DNA from 3 places in the Diaphorobacter sp. JS3051 genome. Region 3 is predicted to be linked to each of the others. Evidence: predicted binding sites of a transcription regulator. Region 3 holds the regulator's gene; each other region holds the start of a gene.
What was found. The regulator NrdR, encoded in region 3, represses ribonucleotide reductase genes. The targets are predictions, from matches to a motif close to CACNANATNTNGTG.
Positions count from the first base shown of each region.

Region 1: the regulator NrdR is predicted to act here: its motif matches at 1,717-1,730, upstream of I3K84_RS16430 (ribonucleoside-diphosphate reductase subunit alpha).
Region 2: the regulator NrdR is predicted to act here: its motif matches at 4,021-4,034, upstream of I3K84_RS12620 (ribonucleoside triphosphate reductase).

Region 1 is NZ_CP065406.1:3,453,299-3,459,845, reverse strand. It holds gene I3K84_RS16440 (sigma-54 dependent transcriptional regulator) at 1-883, shown strand, start outside; gene ampD (1,6-anhydro-N-acetylmuramyl-L-alanine amidase AmpD) at 864-1,463, shown strand; gene I3K84_RS16430 (ribonucleoside-diphosphate reductase subunit alpha) at 1,819-4,737, shown strand; gene I3K84_RS16425 (ribonucleotide-diphosphate reductase subunit beta) at 4,876-6,066, shown strand; gene I3K84_RS16420 (histone) at 6,247-6,547, shown strand, end outside.
Region 2 is NZ_CP065406.1:2,624,677-2,631,223, reverse strand. It holds gene recQ (DNA helicase RecQ) at 1-1,020, shown strand, start outside; gene I3K84_RS12630 (anaerobic ribonucleoside-triphosphate reductase activating protein) at 1,021-1,707, opposite strand; gene nrdD (anaerobic ribonucleoside-triphosphate reductase) at 1,697-1,888, opposite strand; gene I3K84_RS12620 (ribonucleoside triphosphate reductase) at 1,979-4,006, opposite strand; gene I3K84_RS12615 (EAL domain-containing protein) at 4,302-6,547, opposite strand, start outside.
Region 3 is NZ_CP065406.1:479,824-486,370, forward strand. It holds gene I3K84_RS02315 (O-acetylhomoserine aminocarboxypropyltransferase) at 1-498, opposite strand, end outside; gene I3K84_RS02320 (CBS domain-containing protein) at 597-1,052, shown strand; gene aroC (chorismate synthase) at 1,146-2,246, shown strand; gene nrdR (transcriptional regulator NrdR) at 2,323-2,772, opposite strand; gene glyA (serine hydroxymethyltransferase) at 2,785-4,029, opposite strand; ZMP/ZTP riboswitch at 4,064-4,223, opposite strand; gene I3K84_RS02340 (lytic transglycosylase domain-containing protein) at 4,267-5,106, opposite strand; gene I3K84_RS02345 (DUF748 domain-containing protein) at 5,638-6,547, shown strand, end outside.

The DNA.
Region 1 (6,547 bases), 1.4 Mb from region 3:
CGTCAACTGCGGCGCGATTCCCGAGAACCTGCTGGAGGCAGAGTTCTTTGGCGCGCGCAAGGGTTCCTACACCGGCTCTACGCACGACCGGGAGGGCTACTTCCAGGCCGCCCGTGGAGGCACGCTGTTCCTTGACGAAATTGGCGACCTGCCGCTGCCCATGCAATCCAAACTGCTGCGTGCGATCCAGGAGCGCACGGTACGGCCCCTGGGCTCCACGCAGGAAGAGGCCGTGGACGTGCGCATCGTCAGCGCCACGCACCGAGACCTGGCCGCCGACGTGCAGGCGGGGCGCTTCCGCCAGGATCTGTATTACCGGCTGAATGTCATCGAACTGCTGATCCCACCGTTGCGCGAGCGGCGAGAGGACCTGCCCGCGCTGTGCGAGGCCTTGCTGGCCCGTATCGAGCAAGAGTCGGGGGTGGCCGTTCCCCGCCTGACGGAAGAAGCGCTGCGGTGCATCGCACAGCACCCGCTCACCGGCAATGTGCGCGAGCTGGAAAACCTGCTGCATCGCGCGGTAGCCCTCAGCGATGGCCATGAGCTGCACGTTGAAGGCGCGCCAGCCCCCACCGTGGAGGCACCGCCACCCCTACCGCAGCCCGTACCGTCCGCACCAGCCATCGCGCAGCCTGCTGAGCCGCACGCGCCCCCTCGTTGGTCCGGCATCAGCGAAGGCATGCCCCTGCCCAACGATCTGCAAGCCTGGCTCGACCAGCAGGAACGGGAAATACTCGTGCGCGCCCTGCGCGAGGCGGGTTTCAACCGCACGGCCACCGCAGCCCGCCTGGGCATCAGCCTGCGCCAGATCCGTTACCGGATTGCCCGGCTGCACATCGAGGTACCGCAAGACGGCGACAGCCATGGCGACGCGCAGCCCTGAGCCTGCGGCCCGGCGGCCCGCCTGGCACGGCGGCTGGTACGCGAATGCGAGACGCATGGACTCGCCCAACCACGGGCCACGCCCCCCGCAGGCCAGCGTGGACCTCATCGTGGTGCATTCCATCAGCCTTCCCCCCGGGCAGTTTGGCGGGGACCATGTCCACCGGCTTTTCATGAACCAGCTGGACTGGGACGCCCATCCTTATTTCCAGCAGATTCGCGGCCTGGAAGTGTCGACGCATTTCTTCATCACGCGCGCAGGTGTGCTGTGGCAGTTCGTGGACGTGGGCCGACGCGCCTGGCACGCGGGCCGTTCCCACTACCGGGGGCGCGATGCCTGCAACGACGACTCGATCGGCGTTGAGCTCGAGGGGCTGGAAGGCGGGAGCTTCGAGCAAGCGCAGTACGCCACCCTTGTGACCCTTTGCAAGGCGCTGCGGCAGCGCTACCCCGTGCGCTACATCGCGGGACATGAGCACATCGCCCCTGAACGCAAACACGACCCAGGCCCTGGGTTTGACTGGCGTGTACTTCATGGAGCCTTCGCCGGCGCGGGTGTTCTTTTTCCGCCAGGGTGTTGATCCCCCAGGCACCCGGACGCATTGCCGCACTTTGCGCCTTCGCCTCGCCTTCACCGCTCAGGATGAAGTTGCACGCGCGTTTGCGCGCAAGATCGGCCAGCATGCCGCACCATGGCTCAAGCCGTCGGATGCGGGCCTGATCCTACGGGGGTTGCGACGGCAGTAGAAGGCCCAGGCGTTCAATCACGACGAAACGATCTCGCCAGCCTCTTATGGGGATACACTACCCCTAGTGTCTTGAACCATAAAGACACACTAGATATAGTGTGCGGCGACAGTCTACGCCGCCGTTTCGCCGGCCGAAGGTGACTGCCCGTCCGCCTGGCCATTTCTCCGAACACCTCCGAGGACCTCCATGCACGCTGCGCCCCTATCCGTTCCTGTTGACACCCCATCGCCTGCACGGGCCACCCCGTCGGCCACGCCGACCGGGACCCATCCACTGATGCACTACCAGATCATCCGCCGCAACGGCGCCGTGGTGCCCTTCGAGCCGCAAAAAATCGCCGTGGCGATGATGAAAGCATTCCTGGCCGTTCACGGGGCACAGGGAGCAGCCTCGGCGAGCGTGCGCGAAGTGGTGGATCAGCTGACCCAGGCAGTCGTGCGCGCGCTGATGCGCTCGCGCCCCGCGGGAGGAACGTTCCACATTGAGGACGTGCAGGACCAGGTGGAGCTGGGCCTGATGCGAGGCAGCCATCATGAGGTGGCACGCGCCTACGTGCTCTACCGCGAGCGCCGCGCGCAAGAACGCGCACAGAAGAAGGAACAACTGCTACCCCAGATGCCGGCCCTGTATGTACAGGACCAAGGTCAGCGCGTGGAGCTTGACATTCTGCGCCTGCAGAGCCTGGTGGAAGCCGCATGCACGGGCCTGGGATCGGACGTCCAGGCCGCGCCCATCATCGCGGAGACCATGCGCAACCTGTACGACGGCGTACCCATGGACGAGGTGTACAAGGCATCCATCCTCGCGGCGCGCACCCTGATCGAGAAAGATCCCGGCTACACCTACGCGACGGCACGACTGTTGCTGCACACCATCGTGCGCGAGGTGTTAGGCCGCGACGTGAATCCCGCCGACATGGCCCTGGCCTACGCCGACAACTTTCCACAATTCATCCGCCAGGGCGTGGACAACGAGTTGCTCGACCCGTGCCTGATGGAATTCGACCTGCAGCGCCTGGGAAGCGCACTGAAGGCCGAGCGCGACCTGCAGTTCGACTATCTTGGCCTACAGACGTTGTACGACCGCTACTTCCTGCATGTGCGCAAAACGCGCATCGAGCTGCCTCAGACCTTTTTCATGCGCGTGGCCATGGGCCTGGCGCTGCGCGAGGACGACCGCAACGCCCGTGCCATCGAGTTCTACGAACTGCTCAGCTCCTTCGATTTCATGAGCAGCACGCCCACGCTGTTCAACAGCGGGACATTGCGCTCGCAGCTGTCCAGCTGCTACCTGACGACGGTGCCCGACGAGCTGGAGGGCATCTACGAATCCATCAAGGAAAACGCCCTGCTGTCCAAGTTCGCGGGCGGCCTGGGTAACGACTGGACACGCGTACGCGCCCTCGGTGCACGCATCAAGGGCACGAACGGCGAGTCGCAAGGCGTGGTGCCGTTCCTCAAGGTGGTCAACGACACGGCCGTGGCCGTGAACCAGGGCGGCAAGCGCAAGGGTGCCGTCTGCACCTACCTGGAAAGCTGGCACCTGGACATCGAAGAATTCCTGGAGCTGCGCAAGAACACCGGCGACGACCGGCGACGCACACACGACATGAACACGGCCAACTGGATTCCCGACCTGTTCATGAAACGCGTAATGGAAAAGGGCCTGTGGACACTGTTTTCCCCCTCGGATGTCCCTGATCTGCACGACCTGTACGGACAGGCCTTCGAAAAAGCCTACATCGCCTACGAGGCCAAGGCCGAGAGCGGCGAGCTGCCCCTGTTCAAACGCGTACCGGCCGTCGACCTCTGGCGCAAGATGCTGTCCATGCTGTTCGAGACCGGCCATCCCTGGATCACCTTCAAGGACCCGTGCAACATCCGCTCTCCCCAGCAGCATGTAGGCGTAGTGCACAGTTCCAATCTCTGTACCGAGATCACGCTCAACACCAGCGATGCCGAGACGGCCGTGTGCAACCTGGGATCGGTGAACCTCGCGCGCCATCTCAAGGACGGAGGCATCGACCTCGACAAGCTGCGCAAAACCGTGAGCACGGCCATGCGCATGCTGGACAACGTGATTGACATCAACTACTACGCCGTACAGAAGGCCAAGGACTCCAACCTGCGCCACCGCCCCGTCGGCCTGGGCCTGATGGGGTTCCAGGACGCGCTGTATGAACTGCGCATCCCCTACGCAAGCGACGCCGCAGTGGAGTTTGCCGATACCTCCATGGAGGCTCTCTGCTATTACGCCTACTGGGCCTCAACCGATCTCGCCCAAGAACGGGGCCAATACTCCAGTTACCAGGGTTCTCTGTGGTCCCAGGGCATCCTGCCGCTGGATTCACTGCAGTTGCTGCAGCAGGAACGTGGCGGCTACGTGGACGTGGACCGTACGACCCGTCTGGACTGGGACATGCTGCGCGCCAAGATCGCGCAAGACGGCATGCGCAACTCCAACTGCATCGCCATTGCGCCCACAGCCACCATCTCTAACATCGTTGGCGTGGACGCCTCCATTGAGCCCTCCTTCGGCAATCTCTCCGTCAAATCCAACCTCTCGGGAGAGTTCACGGTCATCAACCAGTACCTGGTGCGCGACCTGAAGCAGCTGGGCCTGTGGGACGACGTGATGCTCATGGACCTCAAGCACTTCAAGGGGTCGCTGCACGCGATCGACCGCGTTCCCCTCACCGTCAAGTCACTGTACGCCACGGCCTTTGAAGTCGCTCCCACCTGGCTCGTCGAAGCGGCGGCGCGTCGACAGAAATGGATCGACCAGGCGCAGAGCCTGAACATCTATATGGCCGGCGCCTCAGGCAAGAAGCTCGACGAGACATACAAGCTTGCGTGGATACGCGGTCTGAAGACCACTTACTACCTGCGCACGCAGAGCGCGACGCATGTGGAGATGAGCACCGTGAACACACGCCAGCTCAATGCCGTCGCGTCCGGCGCAAGCGACACGGGGGAGGGAACGATGGCACCTAGCTCGGCACTGAACGCTGCCGTGGCCGCAGCGCAGGCGCAGGCTGCTGCCATCCCTGCGACCGACGTGAAGTTCTGCGCCATTGACGACCCCGGCTGCGAAGCCTGCCAGTGATGCCGTGCGCATGCGGGCGCAGCGCGACACTCCGTCGCCTCGTTCGCATGTGTCGTGAAGCAACAGATCACGCCTGGCAACGCTTCGGTGCTTTTCATTTTGAAGCACTGCTTCCATAATCCGACCACTGGAAAACCTATGCTCACCTGGGACGACGAAGTCAAGCCCTCATCGCAAAAACTCTTGGACGGCAGTCACTCCAACGACCGCCCTGTGGAGCCTCCGCCAAACGGTTTCCAAGCACCCGTGTTGCAGTCCGTCGCCAGCACTTCGACGCGCACTGTCCCTACTACGTCTGCAGCACCCCAACACCGCCGCGTGTCTGCGGTCGACAAACGCATCATCAACGGCCAGACCGACGTCAACCAGCTGGTGCCGTTCAAGTACAAGTGGGCGTGGGAGAAATACCTCGCCACCTGCGCCAATCACTGGATGCCGCAGGAAGTGAACATGACGCGGGACATCGCACTCTGGAAGGACCCGAACGGCCTGACCGAGGACGAACGGCGCATCGTCAAGCGCAACCTGGGCTTCTTCGTCACGGCCGACTCGCTGGCCGCCAACAACATCGTGCTGGGCACCTACCGCCACATCACGGCGCCGGAATGCCGGCAGTTCCTGTTGCGCCAGGCGTTCGAGGAAGCCATCCACACCCATGCGTACCAGTACATCGTGGAGTCACTGGGCTTGGACGAAGGCGAGATTTTCAACGCCTACAACGAGGTCCAGTCCATTCGCGACAAGGACGAGTTCCTGATCCCCTTCATCGAAGCGATCATGGATCCGCGCTTCACGACCGGCACACCCGAGAGCGACCAGACACTACTCAAGTCGCTGATCGTTTTTGCCTGCCTGATGGAAGGTCTGTTCTTCTACGTGGGTTTCACGCAAATCCTGGCACTCGGCCGCCAGAACAAGATGACCGGCGCTGCCGAGCAGTACCAGTACATCCTGCGCGACGAGTCCATGCACTGCAACTTCGGCATCGACCTGATCAACCAGCTCAAGCTCGAAAACCCACATCTGTGGACGGCCGAGTTCAAGGACGAGATCAAGGCCCTGTTCATCAAGGCAGTGGAACTGGAATACCGTTATGCCGAAGACACCATGCCGCGTGGCGTGCTGGGCATGAACGCCTCCATGTTCAAAGGCTACCTGCGCTACATCGCGAACCGCCGCGCCACACAGATCGGGCTGGAAGCGCTCTTTCCGAATGAAGAGAATCCGTTCCCCTGGATGAGCGAGATGATTGATCTGAAGAAGGAACGCAACTTCTTCGAGACGCGCGTCATCGAGTACCAGTCGGGCGGCGCCTTGTCCTGGGACTGACATCTTCGTAGACCAGGCCATGATTTTTCAACCACGCTCCGCGCACACAGCACCGTTCGGCGCTGCGGCCTTGGGGCGTTTCCGCATTCGTGGTGACGCATATTCAGTCGTCGCCATGGATCGCTCCACGCCCAATGCAGGCGTGGGGTGCTCTTTGCAAATCGACCCAAGGAGAAAATGATGGCAACTGCGAAGAAACCCGCTGCAAAGAAAGCAGCTCCCGCTAAGAAGACGGCTCCAGCCAAGAAGGCAGCCGCTCCTGCAAAAAAGGCCGTAGCAGCCAAGAAGGCAGCGCCCGCCAAGAAGGCAACCGCTCCTGCCAAAAAGGCCGTAGCAGCCAAGAAGGCAGCACCCGCCAAGAAGGCAGCCGCTCCTGCCAAAAAGGCCGTAGCAGCCAAGAAGGCAGCACCCGCCAAGAAGGCAGCCGCTCCTGCCAAAAAGGCCGTAGCAGCCAAGAAGGCAGCACCCGCCAAAAAGGCAG
Region 2 (6,547 bases), 2.1 Mb from region 3:
GAAGAAGGCATCGTGATGGTGGCGACGATTGCGTTTGGCATGGGCATCGACAAGCCCGACGTGCGCTTTGTGGCCCATGTGGACATGCCCAAGAACATTGAAGGCTACTACCAGGAGACGGGCCGCGCGGGCCGCGACGGTCTGCCCGCCGACGCGTGGATGGCCTACGGCCTGCAGGACGTGGTGAACCAGCGCCGCATGATCGACGAGAGCCCCGCGGGAGAAGAGTTCAAGGCCGTGATGCGCGGCAAGCTGGATGCGCTGCTGGCCCTGGCCGAGGCCACGGACTGCCGGCGCGTGCGACTGCTGGGCTACTTCGGAGAGGCGTCCGAACCCTGCGGCAATTGCGACAACTGCCTGAATCCGCCGGCCGTGTGGGACGGCACGGATGCCGCGCGCAAGCTCCTGTCCACCATCTACCGTGTGCACGAGGCCAGCGGCCTGACCTTCGGCACGGGCCACATCATGGACATCCTGCGCGGCAAGGCGACGGACAAGGTCCAGCAGTTCGGCCATGAAAAACTCTCCACCTTCGGCCTGGGCGCACAGTATTCCGAGGCGCAGCTGCGCGGCGTGCTGCGCCAGTTGCTGGCCGCCGGCGCCGTGGGGCTGCACAAGGTCACGACCGAGGGCGGCCACAGCTTTGACACGCTGGCGCTGACCGAGGGATCGCGCCCCGTGCTGCGCGGCGAACAGAGCGTGCTGCTGCGCGAAACCACGGCCGCAGCCGGGCCGAAGAAGCCGCGCCGCGCCAGCGCCCCGCCGGTGGCAGCGGCCAACCTGGGACAGGACGCCCAGGTGCGCTTCATCAACCTCAAGGCCTGGCGCGCCGAGGTGGCGCGCGAGCACAACCTGCCGGCCTATGTGATCTTCCACGACGCCACGCTGGCCGCCATTGCCGAGCGCAACCCGGCCACGCTGGAGGATCTGCAGGGCATCAGCGGCATGGGTGCGAAAAAGCTGGAGGCGTACGGCGCCGAAGTGCTGCGGGTGTGCGGCGCCGGGGCCGCGGCCGGCTGATCAGGCGCACCGCAGGCTGGTGGGCAGCGGCCACTGCGTGGGCGGCGCCGTCCGGGCCCAGGGCACGCTGGCGGGCGTGCTGCATTCCTGCAGCACCCATTGGCGCACGCCTTGTGCGGCCAGGTCTTCGGCCAGCGCCTGCAGGGCCGCCGTGTCGAACAGTCCCGCGTGCCAGGTGGTGCGGCACTCGTAATCCACACCGCTGGCGTGCACGCAGCGCAGCGACTCCCAGGCGCGGTCGCCACTGCCCGGCGTGCGGGTGATGGCGTCGTAGTGCGCCAAGGGCCCCTTGATGTCCAGGCCCACCCAGTCCAGCAGCGGCAACAGGGCCTGCAGCCGCTCGGGGTACATGCCCGCCGTATGCAGGCCGGTGGCAAAGCCCAGGGCGCGTACGCGCGCGAGGGCGTCGGGCAGGGCGGCCTGCAGTGTGGGCTCGCCGCCCGAGAACACCACGCCGTCCAGCAGGCCGCGGCGCGTGTGCAGCAGTTGCTCCACTTCGCTCCAGCGGTGCGGCGCGGGCGCGGCCGCGTCCAGCAGCCCGGCGTTGTGGCAATAGTCGCAGCGCCAGGGGCAGCCCTGGCAGAACACCACGGCGGCCAGCCTGCCGGGAAAGTCGATGGTGGTCAGCGGCGTGATGCCGCCGATGCGCAGCGCCTGGGCGGCGGTGTGGCTGGTCCTAGCAGGCACGGCCCGGCTCGGCGAAGAACTGGCGTTCGTTGTGTTCGCCCTGCTTGCCGGTGTTGAAGCTGGCTACGGGGCGGTGGTAGCCCATGACGCGCGTCCAGACCTCGCAGGGCTGGCGCTCGGCGTCGGTCAGCTGCATGGCGGTGGCCAGGGCGGTGTTCTCGGTGGCGGAAAAGTGGGTCATGACAAACTCCTGGGTTGGTGGTGGAAGAACTTCAAAAACAATAGCTGTTGACGCTTGCTACATAAGCGCTAGAGGCAAATTTCGTTCAAATCACGCCGCCAGCCGCGCGCGCTTGGCGGCCAGGCGCTCCTCGTCGCAGCGCGGGCAGAACGGGTGTTCGCCCGCGAGGTAGCCGTGCGTGGGGCAGATGGAGAAGGTGGGCGTGACGGTGATGTAGGGCAGGCGGAATTGGGTGAGCGCCCGTTTCACCAGCTCGCGGCAGGCAGCGCCGCTGGAGATGCGCTCGCCCATGTACAGGTGCAGCACCGTGCCGCCGGTGTACTTGCCTTGCAGCGCCTCTTGCCGCTGCAGCGCCTCGAACGGGTCGTCGGTGAAGCCCACGGGCAGCTGCGACGAGTTGGTGTAGTACGGCTGCGCCTCGGTGCCGGCCTGCAGGATGGCGGGCCAGCGCTTCTTGTCTTCCTTGGCAAAGCGGTAGGTGGTGCCTTCGGCGGGCGTGGCCTCCAGGTTGTAGAGGTGGCCGGTTTCTTCCTGGAACTGCACGATGCGCGCGCGCACATGGTCCAGCAGGCGCAGGGCGAACTGGTGACCCCAGTCGCTGGTGATGTCGTGCGCGCCGCCGGTGAAGTTGCGCACCATCTCGTTGATGCCGTTCACGCCCAGCGTGCTGAAGTGGTTGCGCAGTGTGCCCAGGTAGCGCTTGGTGTACGGGAACAGGCCCTGGTCCATCAGGCGCTGGATGAGCTTGCGCTTGACCTCCAGGCTCTGCTTGCCCAGTTCCAGCAGGCGGTCCAGCGCCGCCAGCAGGGCCGCCTCGTCGCCCGCGTGCAGATAGCCCAGGCGTGCGCAGTTGACGGTGACCACGCCCAGGCTGCCGGTCTGCTCGGCGCTGCCGAACAGGCCGTTGCCGCGCTTGAGCAGCTCGCGCAGGTCCAGCTGCAGGCGGCAGCACATGGAGCGCACCATGTTGGGCGACAGCTCGGAGTTGATGAAGTTCTGGAAGTACGGCAGGCCGTACTTGGCCGTCATGTCGAACAGGGCGACGGCGTTCTCGCTCTCCCACGGGAAGTCGGGCGTGATGTTGTAGGTGGGGATGGGGAAGGTGAATACGCGGCCCTTGGCATCGCCCGTGGTCATCACGTCGATGTAGGCGCGGTTGATGACGTCCATCTCGGCCTGCAGCTCGCCGTAGCAAAACGGCATCTCCACGCCGCCGATCACCGGCACCTGCTCGCGCAGGTCCTCGGGGCAGGTCCAGTCGAAGGTGAGGTTGGTGAACGGCGTCTGCGTGCCCCAGCGCGAGGGCACGTTGAGGTTGTAGACCAGCTCCTGGATGCACTGGCGCACGGCGGCGTAGTCCATGCCGTCCTTGCGCACGAAGGGCGCCATGTAGGTGTCGAAGGACGAGAACGCCTGCGCGCCGGCCCATTCGTTCTGCAGCGTGCCGAGGAAGTTCACGATCTGCCCCACGGCGGAGCTCATGTGCTTCGGGGGCCCCGCCTCCACCTTGCCCGGCACGCCGTTCAGCCCCTCGTGCAGCAGCGTGCGCAGCGACCAGCCCGCGCAGTAGCCGCTGAGCATGTCGAGGTCGTGGATGTGGATGTCGCCATTGCGGTGCGCCTCGCCGATCTCGGGCGCGTAGACGTGCGAGAGCCAGTAGTTCGCCGTCACCTTGCCTGCCACGTTCAGGATCAGCCCGCCCAGCGAGTAGCCCTGGTTGGCGTTGGCGTTCACACGCCAATCGGCGCGCGTGAGGTACTCGTTGATGGAGCTTTCCACATGCACCAGCGTCTGCCGGTCGGCGCGCAGGGTGGCGTGGCGCTGGCGGTAGGCCATGTAGGCGCGCGCGGTCTGCAGATGGTTGGCGGCGATCAGCGTCTGCTCCACCACGTCCTGGATCTGCTCGATGGCCGGTGCCTCGCCATGGAAGCGGTGGATCAGCACCTTGGTGGCCTGCGCCGTGAGCAGACGGGCCTCGTCCTCGCCGAACTCGCCCGTGGCCTGGCCGGCCCGTGCGATGGCCGACTGGATGCGCACAGCATCGAAAGGTGTGCGCTCGCCGTTGCGTTGGATGACGTCGCGCGGCAGGCTGGCGACGATCGGAGATGGTGGTGTCATGGCAACCCTTCAAACACTACATATAGTGTTCACCATACCTATCAAACACTATAGGTAGTTTGATCAGGCACAAACCGCAGGGCAGAAAAGGGCCTGTGCAGAGGGGGGCTGCGGTGCGCGGCTTGTGGCCCGAGCGCCACGGGGTGGGGCCGCAGCAGGCCCGCGCCCGAGAGGCTGGGCGGGGGATCGGGGCGCCGTGGGGGGGTTGACGCCTTTTGGCCTTCTGGCGCTGGAGGGGTAAGCGCTGGAAGCTATTAAAACAGTAGCAACCGGGTTGCGTGCGGCGCGACGCGTGTCAGGCCAACTCGACGCCAGCCTGCGCATTGCGCACAAAGGCCTCGAACGCGGCGGGCTCCAGCGGCCGGCTGTACCAGTAGCCTTGCATTTCGTCGCAGCCGCAGGCCTGCAGCAACGCGGCCTGCTCGGCCGTCTCCACGCCTTCGGCAATGGTGGCCATGCGCAGGCTGTGGGCCATCTTGATGATGGCCGTCACGATGGCCTGGTCGCTGGCCTGGTGGGCGAGTTCGCGCACGAAGGACTGGTCGATCTTGAGCTTGTCGATGGCGTAGCGCTTGAGGTAGCTCATGGAGGAATAGCCTGTGCCGAAGTCGTCCAGCGCCACGCGAAAGCCCACCTCATGCAGGCGGCGGATGGTGGTCTCGGCCTGCTCGGGGTTCTTCAGCGCGACGGCCTCGGTCAACTCCACCTCGATGCGCTGGGGCGAAACGTCCATGCGCTGCAGGATGCGCACCAGCTCCTCGACGAAGTGCGGCCGCGCGAACTGCGCAGCCGATACGTTCACCGCCACCACCAGCGGCGGCAGGCCCGCGGCATCCCAGGCGCGCAACTGCTGCGCCACCTGCTCCACCACCCAGAAATCGATGGCCACGATGGAGCCGCTTTGCTCGGCGATCGGGATGAACTCGGCCGGAGACACCAGCCCCCAGCGCGGATGCCGCCAGCGCAGCAGCGCCTCGGCGCCCGCCAGTGCGCCGCTGCCCAGCGTGCGCTGGGGCTGGAACACCAGGAACAGCTCGCCGCGGTGCGCCGCGTCCTTGAGGCCGGCGGCCAGCTCCAGCGAACGTTGCGTGTGCGCCTGCATCTCGGGTGCGAAGAAGCGCAGCCCGTTGCGCCCGTCCTGCTTGACGCGGTACATCGCCACTTCCGCGGCGGACGCCAAGGTGCTGGCGGTGCGCGCGTCGTCGGGGTAGACGGCGATGCCGGCCGACGCGTTGACCGACACGGCATGGCCGTGGATCTGCAGTGTGGTCTGCAGCTGCGCCAGCGCATCCTGCGCCAGCAGCGCCACCGCCGCCTGGTCCGCCAGGGGCACGATGGCCGTGAACGCGTCGCCCGAATAGCGCGCCACGGGAATGTGCGGCGCCAGGCAGGCGCGCAGCCGGTTGCCCATCTCCAACAGCAACTCGTCACCGGCCGCGTGGCCCAGGGTTTCGTTCACCAGCTTGAAGTTGTCCAGGTCGAACCACAGCACCGACACCCGTTCGTGGCTTGCGTCGGCGCGGTCGATGGCTTGCGTCAACTGTTCGTCGAAGGCTTTCTTGTTGAGCAGGCCGGTCAGCGTGTCGTAGTTGGAGAGGGCGCGGATGCGCTCCTCCGCCTCGCGCCGCTGCGTGATGTCCTCCATGTGCGCGACGTAATGCGTCACTTCGCCGAACACGTCGCGAACGGGGTAAAGCGAGGCGTTTTCCGTGTAGACCTGTCCGTTCTTGCGGCGGTTGATGAGTTCCCCCTGCCAGGGCAGGCCGCGCGGCAGCTTGGTCCACATATCGGCATAGGTGGTCCGCGGCGTCAGTCCCGACTGCAGCACGCGCGGGTTGCGGCCCAGCACCTCTTGTGCGCCGTAGCCGCTGACTTCGCTGAAGGCCTTGTTGACGTAGACGATGCTGGCGTCGATGTCGGTGATGACCACCGGACTGGGGCTCTGGTCCAGCGCCTCCGACAGGCGGTGGATGACGGCCTCCTGGCGGCGCTGGGCCGTGTGCTTCCAGAGGGCGTCGGCCACGGTCTGCAGCGCCTGTGCGTCGCGTGGGTGATAGTCCCGCGCCTTGCCGGCCACGCCCAGCAGCAGGCGCGGCCTGCCGCCTTCCACCACGGGCACGCAAGCCCAGCGGGCCGTCGCGCCGCCCGGTGCGCGCCCAGCCGCCGCATCGTGCGGCGCGTTCGTCACCACGGCGCGGCGTTCGCGCAGGGCGGTTTCCCACGGCGGCATGTCGGGCGGGGCGTTTTCGTGCAAGCAGGCGGCCAGTGAGGTGCCGCGAGCGTCGTCGTGCACGAAGTACAGCACGGCCAGCGCGCTGCCGGTCAGGGTCTGGGCATGCGCCAGGCCGCGCCGCAGCAGGTCTGCCTCGGGCTGGTGGATGTCGTGCTGCTGCAGGTCCAGCAGGACGGCGTTCAGGCCGGCCTCGGAGCGAATGCGCTCCTCGTTCTCCACGGTGGGCGTGATGTCGCGCGACAGCATCAGGAAGGTGTCGGGCTGGCCCGCGACCGCGGATTTGCGGGAGACGGACAGCTCGAAATGCC
Region 3 (6,547 bases):
CAACACCTCCAGCCCGGGGTTGCCTACGGTTTCGCCAAAGAACAGCTTGGTGTTGGGGCGGATGGCGGCGCGCCAGCCGTCGATGTCGCCGGGCTTCACGAAGGTGGTGTCAATGCCGAAGCGGCGCAGCGTGTAGTGCAGCAGGTTCTGGCTGCCGCCATACAGCGCCGTGCTGGCCACGATGTGGCTGCCTGCGCCCATCAATGTGGCAATCGCCAGGTGCAGCGCGGCCTGCCCGCTGGCCACGGCAATCGCCCCCACGCCGCCCTCCAGCGCTGCCACGCGCTGCTCCAGCACCGCGTTGGTGGGGTTGCTCAGGCGGCTGTACACATGGCCCGGGCGCTCCAGGTTGAACAGGGCCGCCGCATGGTCGCTCGACTCGAAGACGAACGAGGTGCTCAGGTGGATCGGCACGGCGCGCGCACCTGTGGCGGGGTCCGGCTGCGCGCCGGCGTGCAGGGCCAGCGTGTCGAAGCCGGGGTCGGAATATCCGGGCATTCATGTCTCCAAAGTGGTGAATTTGTGCGCCATTGTGGGCTATATTTATTCGCTATCGGGCTGCATGCAGCGCCTGCAGAACCCTTCGGAGACTCCCCATGAAAGTCAGCGACATCCTGCGCCTCAAAGGCAACACCCTCTACACCGTGCATCCCGACGAGCCGCTGGCCCGCGCCGTGGATGCCATGGCCGAGAAGGACATCGGCTCGCTGGTCGTGATGGAACATGGCGACCTGGTGGGCATGCTCACCTTCCGCGAGGTGATCCAGGCGCTGACGAAAAATGGTGGCGGCGTGGGCACCATGCTGGTGCGTACCGCCATGGACGACGCGCCGCTGACCTGCACCCTGGAGACCGACATGGACGAGGTGCGCCGCATGATGCTGGGCCGCCACGCGCGCTACATGCCCGTGATGGACAAGCGCATGCTGATGGGCGTGGTCAGCTTCTACGACGTGGCCAAGGCCGTGGTGGACAGCCAGAATTTCGAGAACAAGCTGCTCAAGGCCTACATCCGCGACTGGCCGCAGGAAGAATCGCGGCCGGCCAACTGATTTGGTGATCAAAATAGCTGCCAGCGCTTGTCAATCAAGCGCTGGCAGCTATTTTTTTGGTAGTAACAGTGGCTCGGGGATAATCGCACCCCTATGAGCGGCAACACACTCGGTACCCTTTTTTGCGTCACCAACTTTGGTGAATCCCATGGCCCCGCCATCGGCTGCGTGATCGACGGCTGCCCGCCCGGCATGGAACTGTCCGAGGCCGACATTCAGGCCGACCTGGACCGCCGCCGCCCCGGCACCAGCCGCCATGTGACGCAGCGCAACGAGCCGGATGCGGTGGAAATCCTCTCGGGCGTATATGAGGGCAAGACCACCGGCACGCCCATCGCGCTGCTGATCCGCAACACCGACCAGCGCAGCAAGGACTACGGCAACATCGCGCAGAGCTTCCGCCCGGGGCATGCCGACTATGCCTACTGGCACAAGTACGGCCTGCGCGACCCGCGCGGCGGCGGCCGTTCGTCTGCGCGCCTCACGGCACCCACCGTAGCCGCCGGCGCGGTGGCCAAGAAATGGCTGGCCGAGAAATACGGCACCCGCTTTCGTGCCTGCATGACCCAACTGGGCGAACTGCCCATCCCGTTCGAGAGCTGGGAGCATGTGCCGCACAACCCCTTCTTCGCACCGGTGGCCGACGTGCAGGCCTACGAGGACTACATGGACGCGCTGCGCAAGTCCGGCGACTCCTGCGGCGCGCGCATTCGTGTGCAAGCTACCGGTGTGCCCGTGGGACTGGGCGAGCCGCTGTACGACAAGCTGGACGCCGACATCGCCCATGTGATGATGGGCCTGAACGCGGTGAAGGGTGTGGAGATCGGTGCCGGCTTTGCCAGCGTGGCCCAGCGCGGCACCACGCACGGCGATTCGCTCACGCCCACGGGCTTCGCCAGCAACAACGCGGGTGGCGTGCTGGGCGGCATCAGCACCGGGCAGGACATCGAGGTGTCGCTGGCCATCAAGCCCACCAGTTCCATCATCAGCCCGCGCGAGTCCATCGACATCCACGGCCAGAGTACCGAGGTGATCACGAAGGGGCGCCACGACCCCTGCGTGGGCATCCGCGCCGCGCCGATCGCCGAGGCGTTGCTTGCATTGGTCATCATGGACCATGCGCTGCGCCACCGTGCGCAATGCGGCGACGTGGTGCAGGCCGTGGCTCCGATTCCGGCAGTCCGCCTGGGGTGATGGTAAAAAACGGCTGTAGCGCCCGCCCAGTGGGCGCTGCCAGCTATCAATAGAAGAGCAATGGGAGAGCTGCGGCTTACTTGCGGACTTCGTCCACCAGCGCACGGAACTCGTCGATGTCCTCAAAGCTGCGGTACACGCTGGCGTAGCGCACATAGGCCACCTTGTCGAGCTTCTTCAGCTCGCGCATGACCAGCTCGCCGATGCGGCTGGACAGAATCTCGCGCTGCCCCAGGTTGAGCAGCTTTTCCTCGATGCGCTCGATGGCCGAGTCGATCTGCACTGTGCTCACCGGGCGCTTGCGCAGCGCCAGCTTGAACGATCCCAGCAGTTTCTCGCGGTCGTATTCGACGCGGCGGCCGTCCTTCTTGACAACCGTGGGGAAGTTGACTTCCGGTCGTTCGTAGGTCGTGAAGCGCTTGTCGCAGGCGCCGCACTGGCGCCTGCGGCGGATGAAGTCCCCGTCCTCGGAGACGCGGGTCTCGACGACCTGGGTCTCCTGATGGCTGCAAAAGGGGCACTTCATCGCGGCGGTCGATCAGCGATAGACCGGGAAGCGGCTGGTCAGCGCGTGCACCTTGGCGCGCACGGCTTCCAGGTTCGCCTCGTCATGCGGATTGTCCAGCACGTCGGCCACCAGGTTGGCCGTGAGGCGCGTTTCCTCTTCCTTGAAACCCCGTGTCGTGATGGCGGGCGTGCCCACGCGAATGCCGCTGGTGACCATCGGCTTTTCGGGATCGCTGGGGATCGCGTTCTTGTTGATCGTGATATGGGCCTTGCCCAGGGCTGCCTCGGCCTCCTTGCCGGTGATGCCCTTGGCGCGAAGGTCCACCAGCATCACGTGGCTTTCGGTGCGACCGCTCACGATGCGCAGTCCGCGCTGGATCAGCGTTTCCGCGAACACCTTGGCGTTCTTGGTCACCTGCTGCTGATACTGCTTGAACTCGGGCGACAGGGCTTCCTTGAAGGCCACGGCCTTGGCGGCGATGACGTGCTCCAGCGGGCCGCCCTGCAGGCCGGGGAAGATGGCGCTGTTGATGGCCTTCTCGTGCTCGGCCTTCATCAGAATGATGCCGCCGCGTGGGCCGCGCAGGCTCTTGTGCGTGGTGGAGGTCACCACGTCCGCAAACGGCACCGGGTTGGGGTACTCGCCCGCGACGACCAGGCCGGCATAGTGGGCAATGTCCACCCAGAAGATGGCGCCGACTTCCTTGGCGATCTTCGCGAAGCGCTCGAAGTCGATGCGCAGGGCGTAGGCGGAGGCGCCGGCGATGATCAGCTTGGGCTTGTGCTCGCGGGCCTTGGCTTCCAGCGCGTCGTAGTCGATCTCTTCCTTGTCGTTCAGTCCGTAGGAGACTACGTTGAACCACTTGCCGCTCATGTTCAGCGGCATGCCGTGCGTGAGGTGGCCGCCCTCGGCCAGGCTCATGCCCAGAATGGTGTCGCCGGGCTTCAGGAAGGCCATCAGCACAGCCTGGTTGGCCTGCGAACCCGAGTTGGGCTGCACATTGGCCGCTTCGGCGCCGAAGAGTTGCTTGATGCGGTCGATGGCCAACTGCTCGATCACGTCCACGTTCTCGCAGCCGCCGTAGTAGCGCTTGCCAGGGTAGCCTTCGGCGTACTTGTTGGTGAGCTGCGAGCCCTGAGCGGCCATCACGGCGGGCGAGGCGTAGTTCTCGCTGGCGATCAGCTCGATGTGCTCTTCCTGGCGGCGGTCTTCGGCCTGGATGGCGGCCCACACCTCGGGATCGGTTTGTTCGACAAGAATATTGCGTTGGTACATGGCAGTCCGATGAACTAAGTGTCCCTTGGCAATCAAGGGCTGCCCAGGCGAACGACGGATCGCTGCGGGGCTGGTGCCTGCCGCGCGGCACGCTCCCCAGTGGTTTGCAGAAAAACGCTGTTTCCTGCCGGTGTCCACGTCAGCGGCGGTGTCCCGGAAGACCTCCGCGCCTATCGCCAGTTGCGTGCCCTGCTAGTGTAGCTGAGCACGCCCTTCATCAATGCCAGAGTAGGCCCTTCAGAGGCCGCTCAGCAGGGCCACCTTCTCGCCAGTGGCAGGGGTTGCAGGTGCGGCTTCCGGTGTGGCAGGAGCCTTGGTGGACAGGAGAGGTGGATTCACGGGGCCGGCGGGAGAAACGCCCGTGCGACCATTGGCGACCTGGCGCAGCCGGAAATGCTCCGCCAGTACCTTGGCGGCGTAGCCCCCGTCGTCAGGCAAGTTGGCTGCGCCGACGTAGTAACGCAGCCCGCCCTCCAGCGAGCCGGCGCGCGCGATGCACTCCTGCAGCACCTTCACGCCGACGCGCAGGTTGGCCACGGGATCGAATGCCGCCAGGTGCCCACCAAAGCCTTCGTACTTGTCGGTATGCACGCGCGTCATCACCTGCATCAAGCCTTGCGCACCTACCGGGCTTTGTGCAAACGGGTTGAAGCTCGATTCCACGGCCATGACGGCCAGGATCAAGGTGGGATCCAGCTTGGTCCGCGCGCCGATTTCATACGCCTCGGTGACCAGTGCCGCCAGCGGTTCGGGCGCCACGCGGTACTTCTTGCTGAGCCAGTAGGCCACGGCAGCCTGTTCCCGCGGCAACTCCTTGGGGTTGAGCGCTACTGCCCGCTCGCTTGCGGCAGGCTCCATAGGGAAGCCCACTACGGCTTCCTGGCGGGCCTGCAGCCAGCCCATGAGTTCTTCTTCTCCTGCCTGGCGCAGGTCCGGGCGTGCCGTAAGTGTGATCACGCCAAAGACGACGCCCAGCCCGAGCAGGGCGAAGCCGCTGTGTGTCACTTCCAGAAAACCGTTGATCACATCGCCCGCAAACGTGCGGACGCCGGCAATCACATTTCCTGACGCTGTCATAGCTTTCCTTTCTAAGTCGGCTCCTGAGCGAAGAGCACTGTCGTGGTTGCTCAGGAGTCCGGTCCTGCCAGACGGTGGGGTCTGGGTGGGTATGCCGTTCAGTCCGTTTAGGCGCGTTAGGCCCAGGGGAATCTGTTGACTGTCGTAGCCGAAATCTGTAGCGGCTAGGGTTTTTACTAGGCCTTGGTTGAGGGCTGGCGGATTCTAGGAGGTCTCCAAATTCAAGGTCAACACTAACATTTGAATTTTTTAGAACAAAAAGTTCTGTTCAATCTGTGGGAAAGCACAGATTTTTCACGCATGTCCTTTTTAAGAAGGGTCTGTGCGCTAGCAATTCGACTGCTTAATGAAACAGTCAATTGCATGAAATTTTTCATTGCTAAAAGCTGTTGGAAGACGCGCTCGGATTTGCTATCTTTGAGGCGCCTGAACGACTCAGGCATCCGCCAAACGGGGCGATCAGCGCGATGAATGGCAGACAGTGCCGCATCACATGAGATCTCCTCCAAGGCAACCCCTGGAGGCAATCCCTTGCCTCCTGCGCTTGAGACGATCCTCTCCCAAGCGCAAAAAGATGGCGAAAGACCGTTGTGTCAGCCGTCAAGCCCGGTGTACGAAGAAGTTCGACACCGGGCTTTCTTTTTTTTTTTGCGTTTTTTTACCTGCCTGCGTCAGCGCGGGAACGGTCCCATTGCGTTGGTAGCTCAACAGAATAGGTGCCGCGTGCTGCAAGCCATCAAGAACAACCCCTGGATTCGTCGATTTGCATGGTTGGTGCTGTGCTGGGGCGGCGCGTGGCTGCTCGGTTGGCTGGTGGTCCCTCCGCTGGCGCAGTCGCAGATTGAAAGGCATGCGAGTGAAGCGCTGGGGCGCAAGCTGACGGTCGAACGGGTGGAGTTTTTGCCCTGGACTTTGGAGGCCACTTTGCACGGCGTAGCCCTGGCGTCAAAGGATGGCAGTTCAGAGCAGGTACGGGTGGGCCGCATCTATATAGACGCTGACTTGCAATCCCTTTGGCGGGGCGCTCCAGTGATCGATGCGCTGCAGGTAGACGACCCGGTAGTTCGTGTCACGCAATTGGCCCCAGGGGTTTATGACGTGGACGACTTGCTCGCGCTCATGGCGGCGAAGCCGCAGGGCGAGAAATCAGCCACGGAGCCGGCACATTTCGCGCTCTTCAATATCGCATTGAAGGGTGGTGTCGTCGAATTCGATGACCGTACGGTGGAGGTGGTGCACACGTTGCGCCGCGTGGAACTGGACGTTCCTTTCCTGAGCAGTTTTTCTGCGGACCGCGAGGTCAAGGTGAGGCCCCGCCTGGCGTTTGAGCTCAACGGCAGCACCTTTGATACCTCAGCGATGGCCACTCCCTTTACGGACACCAGGGAAGCCGAGGTTCGCCTGCATATTGAGAATTTCGACCTGGCCCCCTTCGGTCGCT